DNA from 2 places in the Streptomyces sp. NPDC020379 genome. Region 1 is predicted to be linked to the other one. Evidence: riboswitches for the same ligand, from Rfam matches in the RefSeq annotation. Region 1 holds a riboswitch; the other holds the start of a gene.
The links. A riboswitch is a leader RNA that binds a small molecule or an ion and turns the genes downstream of it on or off. The one in region 1 is predicted to bind cobalamin.

Region 1 (7,583 bases):
AACGACTACGTCGCCTCCTTCATCCAGGACGTCGACCGCTCCCGGGTCCTCACCGCCGGATCGATCATGGCCGACTCCACGGCCCCCGGCAGCGACCGGGAGGTCATCGACGCCGCGCCCGCCACGGTCACCGCCGAGACCCCCGTGCACGAGCTGTTCGCCCCCTTCTCGCACAGCGACCTCCCCGTCGCCGTCACCGACGAGCGCGGCGAGCTGGCCGGTGTGGTCACCCGCGACCGTCTGCTGTCGGCCCTCGGCGACGAGCCGAAGGTCGTCCCGCAGCAGGCCGCCGCCCCCGGGACGCCCGAGCCGAAGGCGGAGGTGACCGCCCGTGCCTAGGATCCACTTCGGCAACTGGGTCGAGTCCGCCGTCAGCTGGCTCCAGACCCACCTCAGCTGGCTCTTCGACGCCATCAACACCGTGCTGACCGGGGCGTACGACGGTGTCGGCACCGTGCTCGGCGGCCCGCACCCGCTGATCATGGCGGGCATCCTCGCCGTGATCGCCTGGTGGCTGCGCGGCCTCCTGCCCGCCGTCCTCACCTTCGCCGGCCTGGCGCTCGTCGACTCCTTCGGCCTGTGGGACCGGGCGATGTCGACGCTGTCCCTCGTCCTCGTCGCGAGCCTGATCACCCTCGTGATCGCCGTGCCGCTGGGCATCTGGGCCGCGCGCAGCCGCACCGTGAGCAATGTGCTGCGCCCGGTCCTGGACGTCATGCAGACGATGCCGGGCTTCGTCTATCTGATCCCCAGCGTGATGTTCTTCTCGATCGGGCCCATCCCCGGCCTGATCGCGACCGTGGTGTTCTCGATGCCGCCCGGCGTACGCATGACCGAGCTCGGCATCCGCCAGGTCGACGGTGAACTGGTCGAGGCCGCCAAGGCGTTCGGCACCACGCCGCGCGACACCCTCACGCGGGTCCAGCTGCCCCTCGCCCTGCCCACGATCATGGCGGGCATCAACCAGGTGATCATGCTGGCGCTGTCCATGGTCGTCATCTCCGGCATGGCGGGCGCGGGCGGCCTCGGCGAGGCCGTCTACGCGGCGGTCACCCAGGTCGACATCGGCGGCGGTGTGGAGAGCGGCCTCGCGGTCGTCATCCTCGCCATCTACCTGGACCGCATGACCGGCGCGCTCAACCAGCGGGTCTCCCCGCTCGGCCGCCGGGCCCTGGCCAAGGCGGCGGCGACGGCGCGGGGCGCCTCGTTCCTGAGCTACCGTCCCGGCACGGCCGTGGCCACCGTCGGCGTCGTCGTCCTCGCGCTCGTCGCGGGCGGCATGAACCTCGCCGGGAGCGGCGACGGCAAGCAGCACGTGGCCGCCGGCAAGAACGTCGGCGACGGCAAGCAGATCAAGCTCGGCTACTTCCCCTGGGACGAGGCCGTGGCCACCACCTACCTCTGGCAGAACATCCTGGAGGACCGGGGCTTCAAGCCGGACATCAAGCAGCTCGACCCCGGCCCGCTCTACACCGCGCTCGCCCAGGGCCAGATGGACGTGCAGTTCGACTCCTGGCTGCCCACGACGCACAAGCAGTACTGGGACCGCTACGCGAACCAGCTCACCGACCTCGGCTCCTGGTACGGGCCGACGTCGCTGGAGCTCTCCGTGCCGTCCTACGTCAAGGGCATCGACTCGCTCGCCGACCTCAAGGGCAAGGGCGCGCAGTTCGGCGGGAAGATCATCGGCATCGAGTCCAGCGCCGGCATGATGGGCACCCTCAACGACAAGGTGCTCAAGGCGTACGGCCTCGACGGTGAGTACAAGGTCGTCTCCTCCTCGACCGCCACGATGCTCGCCGAGCTCGACCGCGCGATCAAGAAGAAGGAGCCGATCGTCACGACCCTGTGGACCCCGCACTGGGCCTACGGGAAGTACGACCTCAAGAAGCTCAAGGACCCGCAGGGTGCCTGGGGCAAGGGCGAGCAGATCCACACCGTCGCGAAGAAGGACTTCGGCAAGGACTTCCCGCAGGCCGCGGAGTGGCTGAAGAACTTCAAGATGTCGGACGAGGAACTGGCGTCGCTGGAGGTCGCGGTCAAGGACGGCGGCAAGGGCCACGAGAAGGACTCGGCCCGCCGCTGGCTGGAGGCGCATCCGGGCATGGAGGACAAGCTGGCGCCTGTGCCGGCGAAGTAGCGGGCTGGGGGTCGGGCCGGCTCGCGCCTGCGGCGGGCTTTTCCCCTGCCCCGCCCCTTCCCGGCCGCGTCTGATGTGCGGCTCCGCCGCGTGGGGAGCCCCGGACCCCCAGCGCCCTGCGGGCGCGTCCTCAAATTCCCCCAGCTACCTCCCCCGGACGGAGTCCGGGGGTGCCCCAACGTGCTGGATGTTCTGGCCACGGTCCGCACATCCAGCCCGTTGGGGGCACCTCCCAGCGGTAGCTGGGGGAATTTGAGGGCAACGCGCGAAGCGTGTTGCTGGGGGTCTGGGGCGCAGCCCCGGTTCCGGGAAACGCGAGCCCCCTTCACCCCCGCGTCAAAGACAAAAGCTCCCGCCCCGGCCCCACCGGCACATGCCCCACCCGCCACACCGCCCGCAGATCACGCCGCAGGCGAATCCCCACCGGCACCTCCACGAGCCGCCGGGAAGCGAGCTCCTCACCCACCGCGAGCTCGCTCAGCACAGAAGGCCCCGCGCCACTCACGACGGCGGACTTCACGGCCGTCGTCGACGACAGTTCGAGCAGCGGGACGGCGAGACCGCCGTGAGAAGCGAGCGCGGCGTCGAGCACCTGCCGCGTCCCCGAGCCGCGTTCGCGCAGGATCAAGGGGGTGGCCGCCAATTCCGAAGGGGGCAGCGGAGCGCGGCGGCGGGCCCACGCGTGGGAGGGGGCCACCACGACGACGAGCCGGTCGTGGCCGACGACCGCGCCGTCGAGGCCGGCCGGCACGTCCAGGCCCTCGACGAAGCCGAGGTCGGCCTCACCGGCGCGCAGCCGGTCGGCGACGGCGGCGGAGTTCCCGGCGAGCAGCGAGACGGCGGTGCCGGGCAACTGCCGGTGCAGGGCGATCAGCCAGCCCGGCAACAGGTATTCGGCGATGGTCATGCTCGCGGCGACCCGCAGCCGCGAGTCCCGGCGCCCGCGCAGCGCCCGCGTCCCCGCGTCGAACGCCTCGGCGGCCTCGACGACCCGCCCGGCCCAGTCGGTGACGAGCGCCCCCGCGTCGGTGAGCCGCGAGCCGCGCGGCGAGCGTTCGACCAGGGCCACGCCGAGCTGTCGCTCCATGCCGCGGATCCGGCTGCTGGCGGCCGGCTGGGTGATGCCCAGCTCCTTCGCCGCCCGCCCCAGGCTGCCCAGCCGGGCCACGGCGAGCAGGAGCTCCAGCGCCCCGAGATCGGGCACCCGGTGGGCGAGAGGGCTGCTCGGATCGCTCATAAACCCAGCTTATGCCCTCATAGACCGATGGCCTCTGGTTGCACGGAGTGCCATGGGCAATCGTGGAGGCATGACCACGCTCGTCCACCCCAGCCCCACCCCTCTCACGCGTCACGAACCGCGGCCGGGTGTCCGCCACCTCGGCCCGAACTGGTACGCCGCCGTGATGGGCACCGCCATCGTCGCGGGCGCCGGAGCCGCGCTCCCGGCCCACTCGCCGGGGCTGCGGGTGGCGTACGAGGCCGTCTGGGCGCTGGCCGCCCTCGCCCTCCTCACCCTGCTCGCCGCCCGCGCCGCGCACTGGGCGCGCCACGGTGACCAGGCCCGGCGGCACCTCGCCGACCCGGGCGTCGCGCCGTTCTACGGCTGCCTGGCCATGGCCCTGCTCGCCGTCGGCGGCACCACCCTCTCCGTCGGCTCGGGCGTCATCGGCACGTCCGCGGCCGTGGCCGTCGACTCCGTCCTGTGGGTGGGCGGCACCGTGCTCGGGCTGGTCGCCGCGGCGGGCATCCCGTATCTGATGGTGACCCGGCACCGGGTCGAGCCCGGCGCCGCCTCGCCCGTCTGGCTGCTGCCGGTGGTCGCCCCCATGGTCTCCGCCGCGAACGGCCCGGCGCTGGTCGCGCACCTGCCGGCCGGGCAGTGGCGGGCGGCGATGCTGCTGGGCTGCTACGCGCTGTTCGGCATGAGCCTGCTGATGACGCTCGCCATCCTGCCGATGCTCCTCTCGCGGCTGGTGCACCACGGCCCGCTGCCCCTCGCGATGACCCCGACCCTCTTCCTGGTGCTGGGCCCGCTGGGCCAGTCCACGACGGCCGTGAACAACCTCGCCGACGCGGCACCGGGAGCCGTCGCGGCCCCGTACGCGCACGCGATGTCCGCGTTCGGCGTGCTCTACGGCGTCCCGGTGATGGGCTTCGCGCTGCTGTGGCTGGCGCTGGCCACAGCCATGGTCGTGGGTGCCTTCCGGCGCGGGATGGGCTTCGGGATGACGTGGTGGGGCTTCACCTTTCCCATCGGCACCTGCGTCACCGGCGCCGCGGCGCTCGCCCGCCACACCCACCTGCACGCCTTCACCTGGCTGGCCGTCGGGCTCTACGCCCTGCTCGTCGCCGCCTGGGCGGTCGCCGCGGCCCGCACCCTGCACGGGCTGGTCAACGGCCGGCTGCTCGCAGCGCCGCGGCCAGCACCCGCGGTGCTTCGGTGAGCGAGGGGCCGTACCACGTGAGGTGACGGCCGCTGACCAGCGCGTACGGCAGCCCGGGGAACGCCTCCGGGCCGTCGTCGGCACTGAAGCGGTACGGCTCGTCCGGCAGCACGACCAGCTCGGCGCCGCACGAGGTCAACTCCTCCAGGGGCACGCGGGGATAGCGCTCCGCGTGCCCGGCGTACGCGTGCGCCACCCCGAGCCGGGCGAGGACGTCCCCGGCGAAGGTGTCCCGGCCCAGGACCATCCACGGCCGCCGCCACACCGGCACCACCGCCCGCACGGCGCGGCCCGTGGCCCGTACGTCCCGCCACGCCTCCTCGGCCTCCGCCAGCCACGCCGGCCGCTCCAGCCCGCACCCCGCCACCAGCACCCGCTCCAGCTCCGCGAACGCCTGCTCCAGCGTGCGCACTTCGGTGACCAGCACCCGCAGGCCCGCCGCGCGCAGAGCGGCGAGGTCGGGGGCGCGGTTCTCCTCCTCGTTGGCGAGGACGAGGTCGGGCGCGAGGGCGGCGATACGGGCCACGTCGGGGTTCTTCGTGCCGCCGATCCGCGTGACGCCGAGCCCGGCGGGGTGCTCGCACCAGTCGGTGGCACCGACGAGCAGCCCGGGCGCGCTGACGGCCACGGCCTCGGTGAGCGAGGGGACGAGGGACACCACGCGCCGTACGGCAGTACGAATGGCCATGATCACAGAGTACGCCCGGGCGGCAACTCCTGTGACTATGCTGGCCGGTGCAGCTGGTTCGCCCCGTCCGCCAGTCGGGAGCGTCGCAAGAGGGAATCCGGTGCGAATCCGGAACTGCCCCGCAGCGGTGAGTGGGAACGAAAGCGGTCATACGCACTGGACGCCGTCCGGGAAGCGACCGCCGGTAGGTGACCGGCCCCTCGACGAGGGACCGGGGCGCGCCCGCGAGTCCGAAGACCTGCCACTGCCCGTATGCCCGCACGGGGTACGGACCGCACGAACTCCGGAGGAGAGTTCCGTGAAGCAGACGCATGTCGCACGTGTGAATCCCACGCTGCACGGCTATCCGCGGCAAGGCCCGGGCCGTGAGCTGAAGAAGGCCACCGAGAGCTATTGGGCCGGCCGCCTGGGGGCGGAGCAACTCCTGGAAACCGCCGCCGCATTGCGTGCCGCGGCCCGCGAGGAGCTGCGCGAGGCGGGCATCACCGAGGTGCCCACCGGTGACTTCTCGTTCTACGACCATGTGCTGGACACCGCCTGGGCGGTCGGCGCCGTGCCCGAGCGGCACCGGGCGGCGGCCACAACCGAGCTCGACGTCTATTTCGCCATGGCCCGCGGCACGGCGGACACGCCACCGCTGGAGATGACGAAGTGGTTCGACACCAACTACCACTATCTCGTACCGGAATTGGGCCCCGATTCGGAATTCACGCCCGATTCCCGTAAGCAGGTCGGCGAATTCCGTGAGGCATGCGACGCGGGCCTCACCGCCCGGCCCGTGCTGCTGGGTCCCCTCAGCTTCTTGCTGCTGGCCAAGCCCGCGCCCGACGCCGGCGCGGACTTCGAGCCGCTGACACTCCTGGACCGGCTGCTGCCCGTCTACGCCTCGCTGCTCGCCGACCTGCGGGCGGCCGGAGCGGAGTGGGTGCAGCTGGACGAGCCCGCGCTCGTGCAGGACCGGCCCCGGTCCGTGCTGAACGCCACCGCCCGCGCCTACCGCGAGCTCGGCGCGCTCACGGACCGCCCCCAACTGCTCGTCGCGTCCTACTTCGACCGGCTCGGCGACGCCCTGCCGGTGCTCGCCCAGGCCCCGGTCGAGGGGCTCGCGATGGACTTCACCGGTCCCGCGGCCGCCAATCTCGAAGAGCTGGCCGCGCTCGGCGGGCTCCCCGGCAAGCGGCTCATCGCGGGCGTCGTCGACGGCCGCAACATCTGGGCCGCCGACCTGGAGCGGGCCCTCTCCACCCTCGCCACCCTGCTCGGCCTGGTGGACCGGCTCGATGTCGCGCCGTCCTGCTCCCTGCTGCACGTGCCGCTCGACGCCGCCGCCGAACGCGACCTCGACCCGCAGATCGCCCGCTGGCTCTCCTTCGCCCGCCAGAAGACGGCCGAAGTCGCCATCCTCGCAAGGGCCCTGAGCGAGGGCCGCGAGGCGGTGGCGCCCCAGCTCGCCGCCAACCGCGCCGCCCTCGCCTCCCGCGCGGGCTCCGCGCTGACCCGCGACGCGGCCGTACGGGACCGCTGCGCGGCCGTCACCGCCGAGGACACCCGCCGCCCGCAGCCGTACCCGGAACGGGCCGCCGCCCAGCGCGCCCGGCTGGACCTCCCGCCGCTGCCCACGACCACCATCGGCTCCTTCCCGCAGACCGCCGAACTGCGCCGCGCGCGGGCCGATCTGCGTGCCGGGAAGATCACGGCCGATGAGTACCGGGAGCGGATCGCCGCCGAGATCCGCGAGGTGATCGCCTTCCAGGAGAAGGCCGGCCTCGATGTGCTGGTGCACGGCGAGCCCGAACGCAACGACATGGTCCAGCACTTCGCCGAGCGGCTGAACGGCTACCTCGCCACCCGGCACGGCTGGGTGCAGTCCTACGGCACGCGCTACGTCCGGCCGCCGATCCTCGCCGGTGACGTCTCGCGGCCCGCCCCGATGACCGTCGAATGGACCCGCTACGCCCAGTCGTTGACCCAGCGCCCCGTGAAGGGCATGCTCACCGGCCCTGTCACCATGCTGTCCTGGTCCTTCGTCCGCGACGACCAGCCGCTCGCCGAGACCGCCCGCCAGGTGGCCCTCGCCCTCCGCGACGAGGTCGCCGACCTGGAGGCCGCGGGCACCGCCGTGATCCAGGTCGACGAGCCGGCCCTGCGCGAACTCCTGCCGCTGCGGGCCGCCGCCCGGCCCGGCTATCTGGACTGGGCCACCGAGGCGTTCCGCCTCGCGACCAGCGGCGTCCGCGCCGACACCCAGATCCACACGCATATGTGCTACGCCGAGTTCGGCGAGATCCTCGCCGGGATCGAGGCCCTGGAC
Region 2 (7,583 bases), on a different contig from region 1:
CGAGCCGGCCGATAAAGTCCAGGGCCTCGGGGGTGAGGATCTCGTCGTGACGATCACCCGGCGCGCCGAGGACGTCGACACGACTGGTCAGTTCGGTGGTGGGCATGTGGTATCTCCATGAGCGGATTCAGGCGAGCGGCACGGGGCGGACGGGGACGGTCGTCCGCCCCTGACCGGGACGTGAACAGGCGTGCGCGAGCGCCGCGCGGTCGGTCCGACTCGGATCCGGACCGGAGGCACCGACCCGCGCACGCCCCTGGCCGGGCTCCTAGTGGAACTGCTCTTCCTCGGTGGAGCCCGTCAGCGCGGTGGTGGAGGAGGCGGGGTTGACGGCCGTGGAGACCAGGTCGAAGTAGCCGGTGCCGACCTCGCGCTGGTGCTTGACCGCGGTGAATCCGTGCTCCTGCGCGGCGAACTCGCGCTCCTGCAGGTCGACATAGGCGGTCATGCCGTGCTCGGCGTAGCCGCGGGCCAGGTCGAACATGCCGTGGTTGAGGGAGTGGAAGCCGGCCAGGGTGATGAACTGGAAGCGGTAGCCCATCGCCCCCAGCTCCCGCTGGAACTTGGCGATCTGGTCGTCGTCGAGGGCCGCCTTCCAGTTGAAGGAGGGCGAGCAGTTGTAGGCCAGCATCCGGTCCGGGTGCTCGGCATGGATCGCCTCGGCGAACTCCCGTGCCTGGGCCAGGTCCGGGGTGCCGGTCTCCACCCAGATGAGGTCGGCGTAGGGGGCGTAGGCCAGGCCGCGGGCGATGACGGGGGCCATGCCGTTCTCGACCCGGTAGAAGCCCTCGGCGGTGCGCTCCCCGGTGACGAAGCGGGCGTCGCGCTCGTCCACGTCGCTGGTCAGCAGGTTCGCGGCCAGCGCGTCGGTACGGGCCACGATGAGGGTGGGCACGTCCGCGATGTCGGCGGCGAGCCGGGCGGCGTTGAGGGTGCGGATGTGCTGGGCGGTGGGGACGAGCACCTTGCCGCCGAGGTGGCCGCACTTCTTCTCGGAGGCGAGCTGGTCCTCGTAGTGGATGCCGGCCGCACCGGCGGCGATCATCGCCTTGGTGAGTTCGAAGGCGTTGAGGGGCCCGCCGAAGCCGGCCTCGGCGTCGGCGACGATCGGGGCCAGCCAGTCGGTGGCGTCCGTGCCGCCCTCCGCGGTGGCGATCTGGTCGGCTCGCAGCAGGGCGTTGTTGATCCTGCGGACCACCTGCGGCACGGAGTTGACCGGGTAGAGGCTCTGGTCGGGGTAGGTGTGGCCGGCCTGGTTGGCGTCGGCGGCGACCTGCCAGCCGGAGAGGTAGATGGCCTGCAGTCCGGCCTTGACCATCTGCACGGCCTGGCCGCCGGTGAGTGCGCCGAGGGCGTGCACGTAGTCGCGCTCGTGCAGCTGCCGCCACAGGCGCTCGGCCCCGCGGCGGGCCAGGGTGTGCTCCTCGCGGACGCTGCCGGACAGCCGGATCACGTCCTCGGCGCCGTAGGTCCGCTCGATGCCCTTCCAGCGCGGGTCCGTCGCCCACCGCTCCGCCAGTGCTTCCGCCGCCGTCCGTGCCTGAGCCATGATCGTCTCCCGCTGTCGCGTTCCGTCAATTCTGCGAAGGGGAATCGCTCCCCTTCGGGTGCGGCCCGCCGTGCCCTCGACCATGCGCGAAGGCCGCGTGCTGATGGCGGTCGGGCTGCCGGAAGTGCCGGGATCTCCGACGTCAGGGCATGAATCAGGCCCGGTTCCGGTTCTCCGCCGTGGTTCCGGCGGGCCGCGTTACGACTCTGGCAGTGGCACTGAGTGCCATCAACCGTGGCTCTTTGCCAACTGTTGCAAATCTTTTCGGCGCGTTCTGCCAAGTCTGCGAAGGTTCGCTTCCGTGCCTCCCGTGCATAGACTCGCCGCCATACAGGACGTGAGCGAGCTTTGGATCCTCGACGGCGGACGGGAGACGGCGGTGAGCAAGACCTATGCCGGAGCCCGGCTGCGGAGGCTGCGGGAGGAGCGGCGGCTCAGTCAGGCCGAGTTCGCCCACGTCCTGGCCATCTCCCCCAGCTACCTCAATCAGATGGAGCACGACTCCCGGCCACTGACGGTCCCCGTACTGCTGCGCCTGACCGAGGCGTTCGGCGTGGAACCCGGGTTCTTCTCCGGGCTCGACACCACCCGGGTCCTGGCCGACCTTCGGGAGGCGCTGGCCGACGAGATCGCCGACGCCCGCATCTCGCCGGTTGACCTGTCAGAACTCGCCTCCCGCCTGCCGGCTGTCGCGGACGTCCTGCTCGATCTGAGCCGCCGCAACCAGACGTTGACCGAGCGCCTGGCCGAGGCCGCGGACAACCGGCGCGGCGCGGCGGCCCCGCCCGCGCCCCGGGCTCCGCACGAGGAGATCCGGGAGTTCTTCTACCGCCGCCGGAACTACCTCCACGACCTCGACCTGGCCGCCGAGAACCTGGCGACCGACCTCGGCATCCGCCCCGGCGGAGTCCTGACCGCGCTGTCCGCCCGGCTCACCGACAAGCACGCCGTGCGGCTCGCCACGGACTCCGACCAGTTGCACCACTACGACCCCTCGCGCCGGACCCTGCATCTGTCCAGCCGGCTGCGCCCCGGCCAGCGGGCCTTCCGGATGGCCACCCAACTGGCCCTGCTCGAACTCTCCCCGGAGCTCTCCGCGCTCGCCTCGGAGGACTACGACCAGACCTCCCCCACCTGGCGACTCGCACGCATCGGCATCGCGAACTACGTCGCCGCCGCGCTGATCCTCCCCTACCGCGCCTTCCACGCGGCGGCGGAGGAGATGCGCTACGACATCGAACGCCTCACCGACCACTTCGGGGTCGGCTACGAGACCGTCTGCCACCGCCTCAGCACCCTCCAGCGCCCTCACCTGCGCGGCGTGCCGTTCTCCTTCGTCCGCGTCGACCGCGCCGGCAACATGTCCAAGCGCCAGTCCGCCACCGGCTTCCACTTCTCCCGCGCCGGCGGCACCTGCCCCCTGTGGAACGTCTACGAGGCATTCACCACTCCCGGCCGCATCCAGGTGCAGATCGCGGCCATGCCCGACGGACAGCGCTACCTGTGGACCGCCCGCACCGTCACCCGGCAGCGCGGCGGCTGGGGCGAGCCGGGCAAGACGTACGCCATCGGACTGGGCTGCGAGATCCGGCACGCCGCCCGGCTCGTCTACTCCGACGGCCTCGACCTCGACAACGCCTCCGCCGCCACCCCCATCGGCATGGGCTGCCGCGTCTGCGAACGCCTCGAATGCCCGCAGCGGGCCGTACCGCCGCTGGGCCGGCCACTGGCCATCGACGAGAACAGCAGCACATTCGTGCCCTACCCCGTGGCCGAGCGGTAATACGGAGGGGGCGCACGGAACGACGGGCCTTGCCCATGCACAGGACGGCAGGGCGACGAGGCTGGACTTACTAGGACGTCCAACTATATCTTCGTGACCAAGGCCCGCGGTGCAGGGAAGCCGGTGTGAATCCGGCACGGTCCCGCCACTGTGACCGGGAAGTGTGCCGTCCAGAGCACGCCACTGACGCGACGCGTCGGGAAGGCGGGCGGCATGCGGTGATCCGGGAGTCAGGATACCGGCCGCGGGGTGTTCCGTGTTGTCCACGAGGATGGAGCAGACACGCATGGCACCGGTCCGTACCCACGACCCTGGTGATCCGGCGGGGCACGCACGCATGTCCGCTTACGCGTAACGCGTTCTCGTGACGCTCCGACGGCTTTCGAGCCTTCGCGTCCCACGGCAGCCGCACGCGACGCACCTCACCCGGTGCCGTCGCCGGCCGGCCGTGCCATCCCCGGATCTCATCCGACCTGACGAGAGCAGGCTTCCATGGTCCGCGAACTGACACACTTCATCGCCGGCAAGCACACCCCGGGGGCGTCGGGGCTCTTCACCGACGTGTACGACCCCAACACCGGCGCCGTACAGGCCCGGGTGCCCCTGGCCGGGCGCGAGGACACCGCGGCCGCGATCGCCGACGCGGCGGCCGCGCAGCCGGAGTGGGGCGAGTGGAACCCGCAGCGCCGCGCCCGCGTCCTGCTGAGGTTCCTGCAGCTGATCGAGGGCGAACGGGAGGCGCTCGCCCGCCTGTTGTCCGCCGAGCACGGCAAGACGATCGCCGACGCCCACGGCGACATCCAGCGCGGCCTGGAGGTCGTCGAGTTCGCCGCGGGCATCCCGCACCTGCTCAAGGGCGAGTTCACGGACAACGCGGGCACCGGCATCGACGTCCACTCGCTGCGCGGCCCCCTCGGCGTCACCGCCGGGATCACCCCCTTCAACTTCCCCGCGATGATCCCGCTGTGGAAGGCCGCGCCCGCGATCGCCTGCGGGAACACGTTCGTCCTCAAGCCCTCCGAGCGCGCCCCGTCCGTGCCGCTGCGGCTCGCGGAGCTCTTCCTCGAGGCGGGGCTGCCCCCGGGCGTGCTCAACGTGGTCAACGGTGGCAAGGAAGCCGTCGACACCCTGCTGGAGGACCCCAGGGTCCAGGCGATCGGCTTCGTCGGATCCACCCCGGTCGCGGCGCACATCTACGCCACCGCCGCCGCCCACGGCAAGCGCGCCCAGTGCTTCGGCGGCGCCAAGAACCACATGGTCATCATGCCGGACGCCGACCTCGACCAGGCCGCGGACGCCCTGATCGGCGCCGGGTACGGGTCGGCGGGCGAGCGCTGCATGGCGATCTCCGTCGCCGTCCCCGTCGGCGAGGAGACCGCCGACGCCCTGGTCGCCAAGCTCAAGGAGCGCATCGGCGCGCTGCGCATCGGCCGCTCCGACGACCCGGACGCCGACTTCGGCCCGCTGGTGAGCCGGGACGCGCTCGACCGCGTGCGCCGCTACGTGGACATCGGCACCACGGAGGGCGCCGAACTGGTCGTCGACGGGCGCGACTTCGTCCTCCCGGGCCACGAGAACGGCTTCTTCGCCGGGGCCACGCTCTTCGACCGCGTCTCCACCGGCATGCGCGTCTACCGGGAGGAGATCTTCGGCCCGGTCCTCTGCGTCGTCCGCGCCGCCGACTACGAGGAGGCCCTGCGGCTGCCCAGCGAGCACCCGTACGGCAACGGCGTGTCCCTCTTCACCCGGGACGGGGACACCGCCCGCGACTTCACCCGGCGGGTGAACACCGGCATGGTCGGCGTCAACGTGCCCATCCCCGTACCGGTGGCTTACCACACCTTCGGCGGCTGGAAGCGCTCCGGCTTCGGCGACCTCAACCAGCACGGCCCGGACGCGATCCGCTTCTACACCCGTACGAAGACCGTCACCTCGCGCTGGCCCTCCGGGGTCAAGGAGGGCGCGAGCTTCACCATCCCCACGATGCGGTGACGACGGTGACGACGACACTGACCATGACCGGCACCATGCTCTCCGAGGAGCAGCTGGCAATCGCCGAGACGACGCTGGACTTCGCCGAGGAACACCTCGCCCCGCACGCCGTCGCCTGGGACCGGGACAAGCACTTCCCCGTCGACGTCCTGCGCAAGGGCGCGGGCCTCGGACTGGGCGGCGTCTACGTCCGCGAGTCCTCCGGCGGCTCCGGCCTGACCCGCTCCGACGGCGTCGTGGTCTTCGAGACCCTGGCGACCGGCTGCCCATCCATCGCCGGCTACCTCTCCATCCACAACATGGTCGCCTGGATGATCGACCGCTACGGCGACGAGGCCCAGCGCGCCCGCCTGCTCCCGGCCCTGTGCTCCATGGACTTCCTGGGCAGTTACTGCCTCACCGAACCGGGCACGGGGTCCGACGCGGCCGCGCTGCGCACGCGCGCCGAGCGCGACGGCGACCACTACGTCCTCACGGGCGTCAAGCAGTTCATTTCCGGCGCGGGCACCTCGCACGTCTACATCGTGATGGCCCGCACCGGCGAGCCGGGCCCCAGGGGTGTCACGGCCTTCATCGTCGAACGTGACGACCCCGGGCTGTCCTTCGGGCCGGACGAGAGGAAGATGGGCTGGAACGCCCAGCCCACCCGCCAGGTCGTCCTCGACGGCGTGCGCATCCCGGCCGACCGCCGGCTCGGCGCCGAAGGCGACGGCTTCCGCATCGCCATGCACGGCCTGAACGGCGGCCGGCTCGGCATCGCCGCCTGCTCCCTCGGCGGGGCGCAGAGCGCGCTCCACCGCAGCCTGGCATACCTCGCGGACCGTGAGGCGTTCGGAGCGCCGCTGCTCGACGCGCAGGCCCTGCGGTTCAGGCTCGCCGACATGGCGACCGAGCTGACGGCCGCCAGGGCGCTCGTCCGCCAGGCGGCGGACGCCCTGGACCGGGGGCTCCCGCAGGCCGCACAGCTGTGCGCGATGGCGAAGCGGTTCGCCACCGACACCGGCTACTCGGTGGCCGACAACGCCCTCCAGTTGCACGGCGGCTACGGGTACCTCAGCGAATACGGCATCGAGAAGATCGTCCGTGATCTCAGGGTGCACCGGATCCTGGAAGGAACGAACGAGATCATGCGCCTCATCGTGGTCCGCGGACTCACGGAGGCCGTGCGATGACGACGGACGGCACCGACAGCGTCCTGCTGCGCACCGAGGGACGCGCGGCGTACCTCACCCTCAACCGCCCCAAGGCCCTCAACGCCCTCACCCACGCCATGGTGTGCCGCATCGACGAGGCCCTGGCCGAGTGGGCGAAGGACCCCGCTGTCGAGACGGTGGTCGTCACGGGCGCGGGCGAGCGGGGACTGTGCGCCGGCGGCGACATCCGGTCCATCTACGAGGACGCGCGCACCGGAGGGTCGGCGTCGGCGGACTTCTGGCGGGACGAGTACCGGCTCAACGCCCTGATCGCCCGCTACCCCAAGCCGTACGTGGCCGTCATGGACGGCATCGTCATGGGCGGCGGCGTCGGCGTCTCCGCGCACGGCAGCGTGCGGATCGTCACCGAGCGCTCGCGCGTGGCCATGCCCGAGACGGGCATCGGCTTCGTCCCCGACGTCGGCGGCACGTACCTGCTCGGGCTGGCCCCCGGCGAGCTGGGCACCCATCTGGCCCTGACCGGTGCGGTGGTGGGTGCCGCGGACGCCCTGCTGTGCGGGCTCGCGGACCACTACGTCCCGTCGGCGCTGCTGCCCGAGCTGGTCGCCGGCCTGGCGCAGGCGTCCGTGCACGACGTCCTCGCCGCGCACGTCCGTCAGGCGCCGCCCGGCGTACTGGACGCCCAGAGGGAGTGGATCGACCACTGCTACGCCGCCTCCACGGTGGAGGAGATCGTGGACCGGCTGCAGGGCAGCGGCGCCCCCGCCGCGCGGGAGGCCGCCGGCACGCTCATCGCCAAGTCGCCCACCGCGCTGAAGGTCACCCTGGCCGCCTTGCGCCGTGCCCGGGAGCTCGGGCCCCTGGAGCGGGCCCTGGAGCAGGAGTACCGCGTCTCCTGTGCCGCGCTGGCCTCGCCGGACCTCGTCGAGGGCATCCGGGCCCAGGTCATCGACAAGGACCGCGCCCCCCGGTGGTCCCCCGCCACGCTCACCGAGGTCACCGGCTCAAACGTGGCCCGCTACTTCGCACCGCTCGGCGAGCGCGAGCTCCGCCTCGCCGCCACCGATTCCCCGCAGGAGGTGCCCTGGTGACCAGCGTCATCGCG

Region 2: it holds a riboswitch for cobalamin, as region 1 does, so the genes downstream of both, ACH427_RS08580 (CoA-acylating methylmalonate-semialdehyde dehydrogenase) here and metE (5-methyltetrahydropteroyltriglutamate--homocysteine S-methyltransferase) in region 1, are expected to answer to the same signal.

What each region holds. Positions count from the first base shown of each region.
Region 1 covers NZ_JBIRVR010000021.1:77,223-84,805, forward strand. Annotated here, with positions in the region: gene ACH427_RS24850 (glycine betaine/L-proline ABC transporter ATP-binding protein) at 1-339, shown strand, start outside; gene ACH427_RS24855 (ABC transporter permease/substrate binding protein) at 332-2,140, shown strand; gene ACH427_RS24860 (LysR family transcriptional regulator) at 2,466-3,377, opposite strand; gene ACH427_RS24865 (TDT family transporter) at 3,448-4,584, shown strand; gene ACH427_RS24870 (helical backbone metal receptor) at 4,532-5,272, opposite strand; cobalamin riboswitch at 5,310-5,533, shown strand; gene metE (5-methyltetrahydropteroyltriglutamate--homocysteine S-methyltransferase) at 5,571-7,583, shown strand, end outside.
Region 2 covers NZ_JBIRVR010000005.1:95,614-103,196, reverse strand. Annotated here, with positions in the region: gene aceB (malate synthase A) at 1-106, opposite strand, end outside; gene aceA (isocitrate lyase) at 269-1,549, opposite strand; gene ACH427_RS08585 (short-chain fatty acyl-CoA regulator family protein) at 1,929-3,332, shown strand; cobalamin riboswitch at 3,416-3,594, shown strand; gene ACH427_RS08580 (CoA-acylating methylmalonate-semialdehyde dehydrogenase) at 3,825-5,324, shown strand; gene ACH427_RS08575 (acyl-CoA dehydrogenase family protein) at 5,348-6,496, shown strand; gene ACH427_RS08570 (enoyl-CoA hydratase/isomerase family protein) at 6,493-7,569, shown strand; gene mmsB (3-hydroxyisobutyrate dehydrogenase) at 7,566-7,583, shown strand, end outside.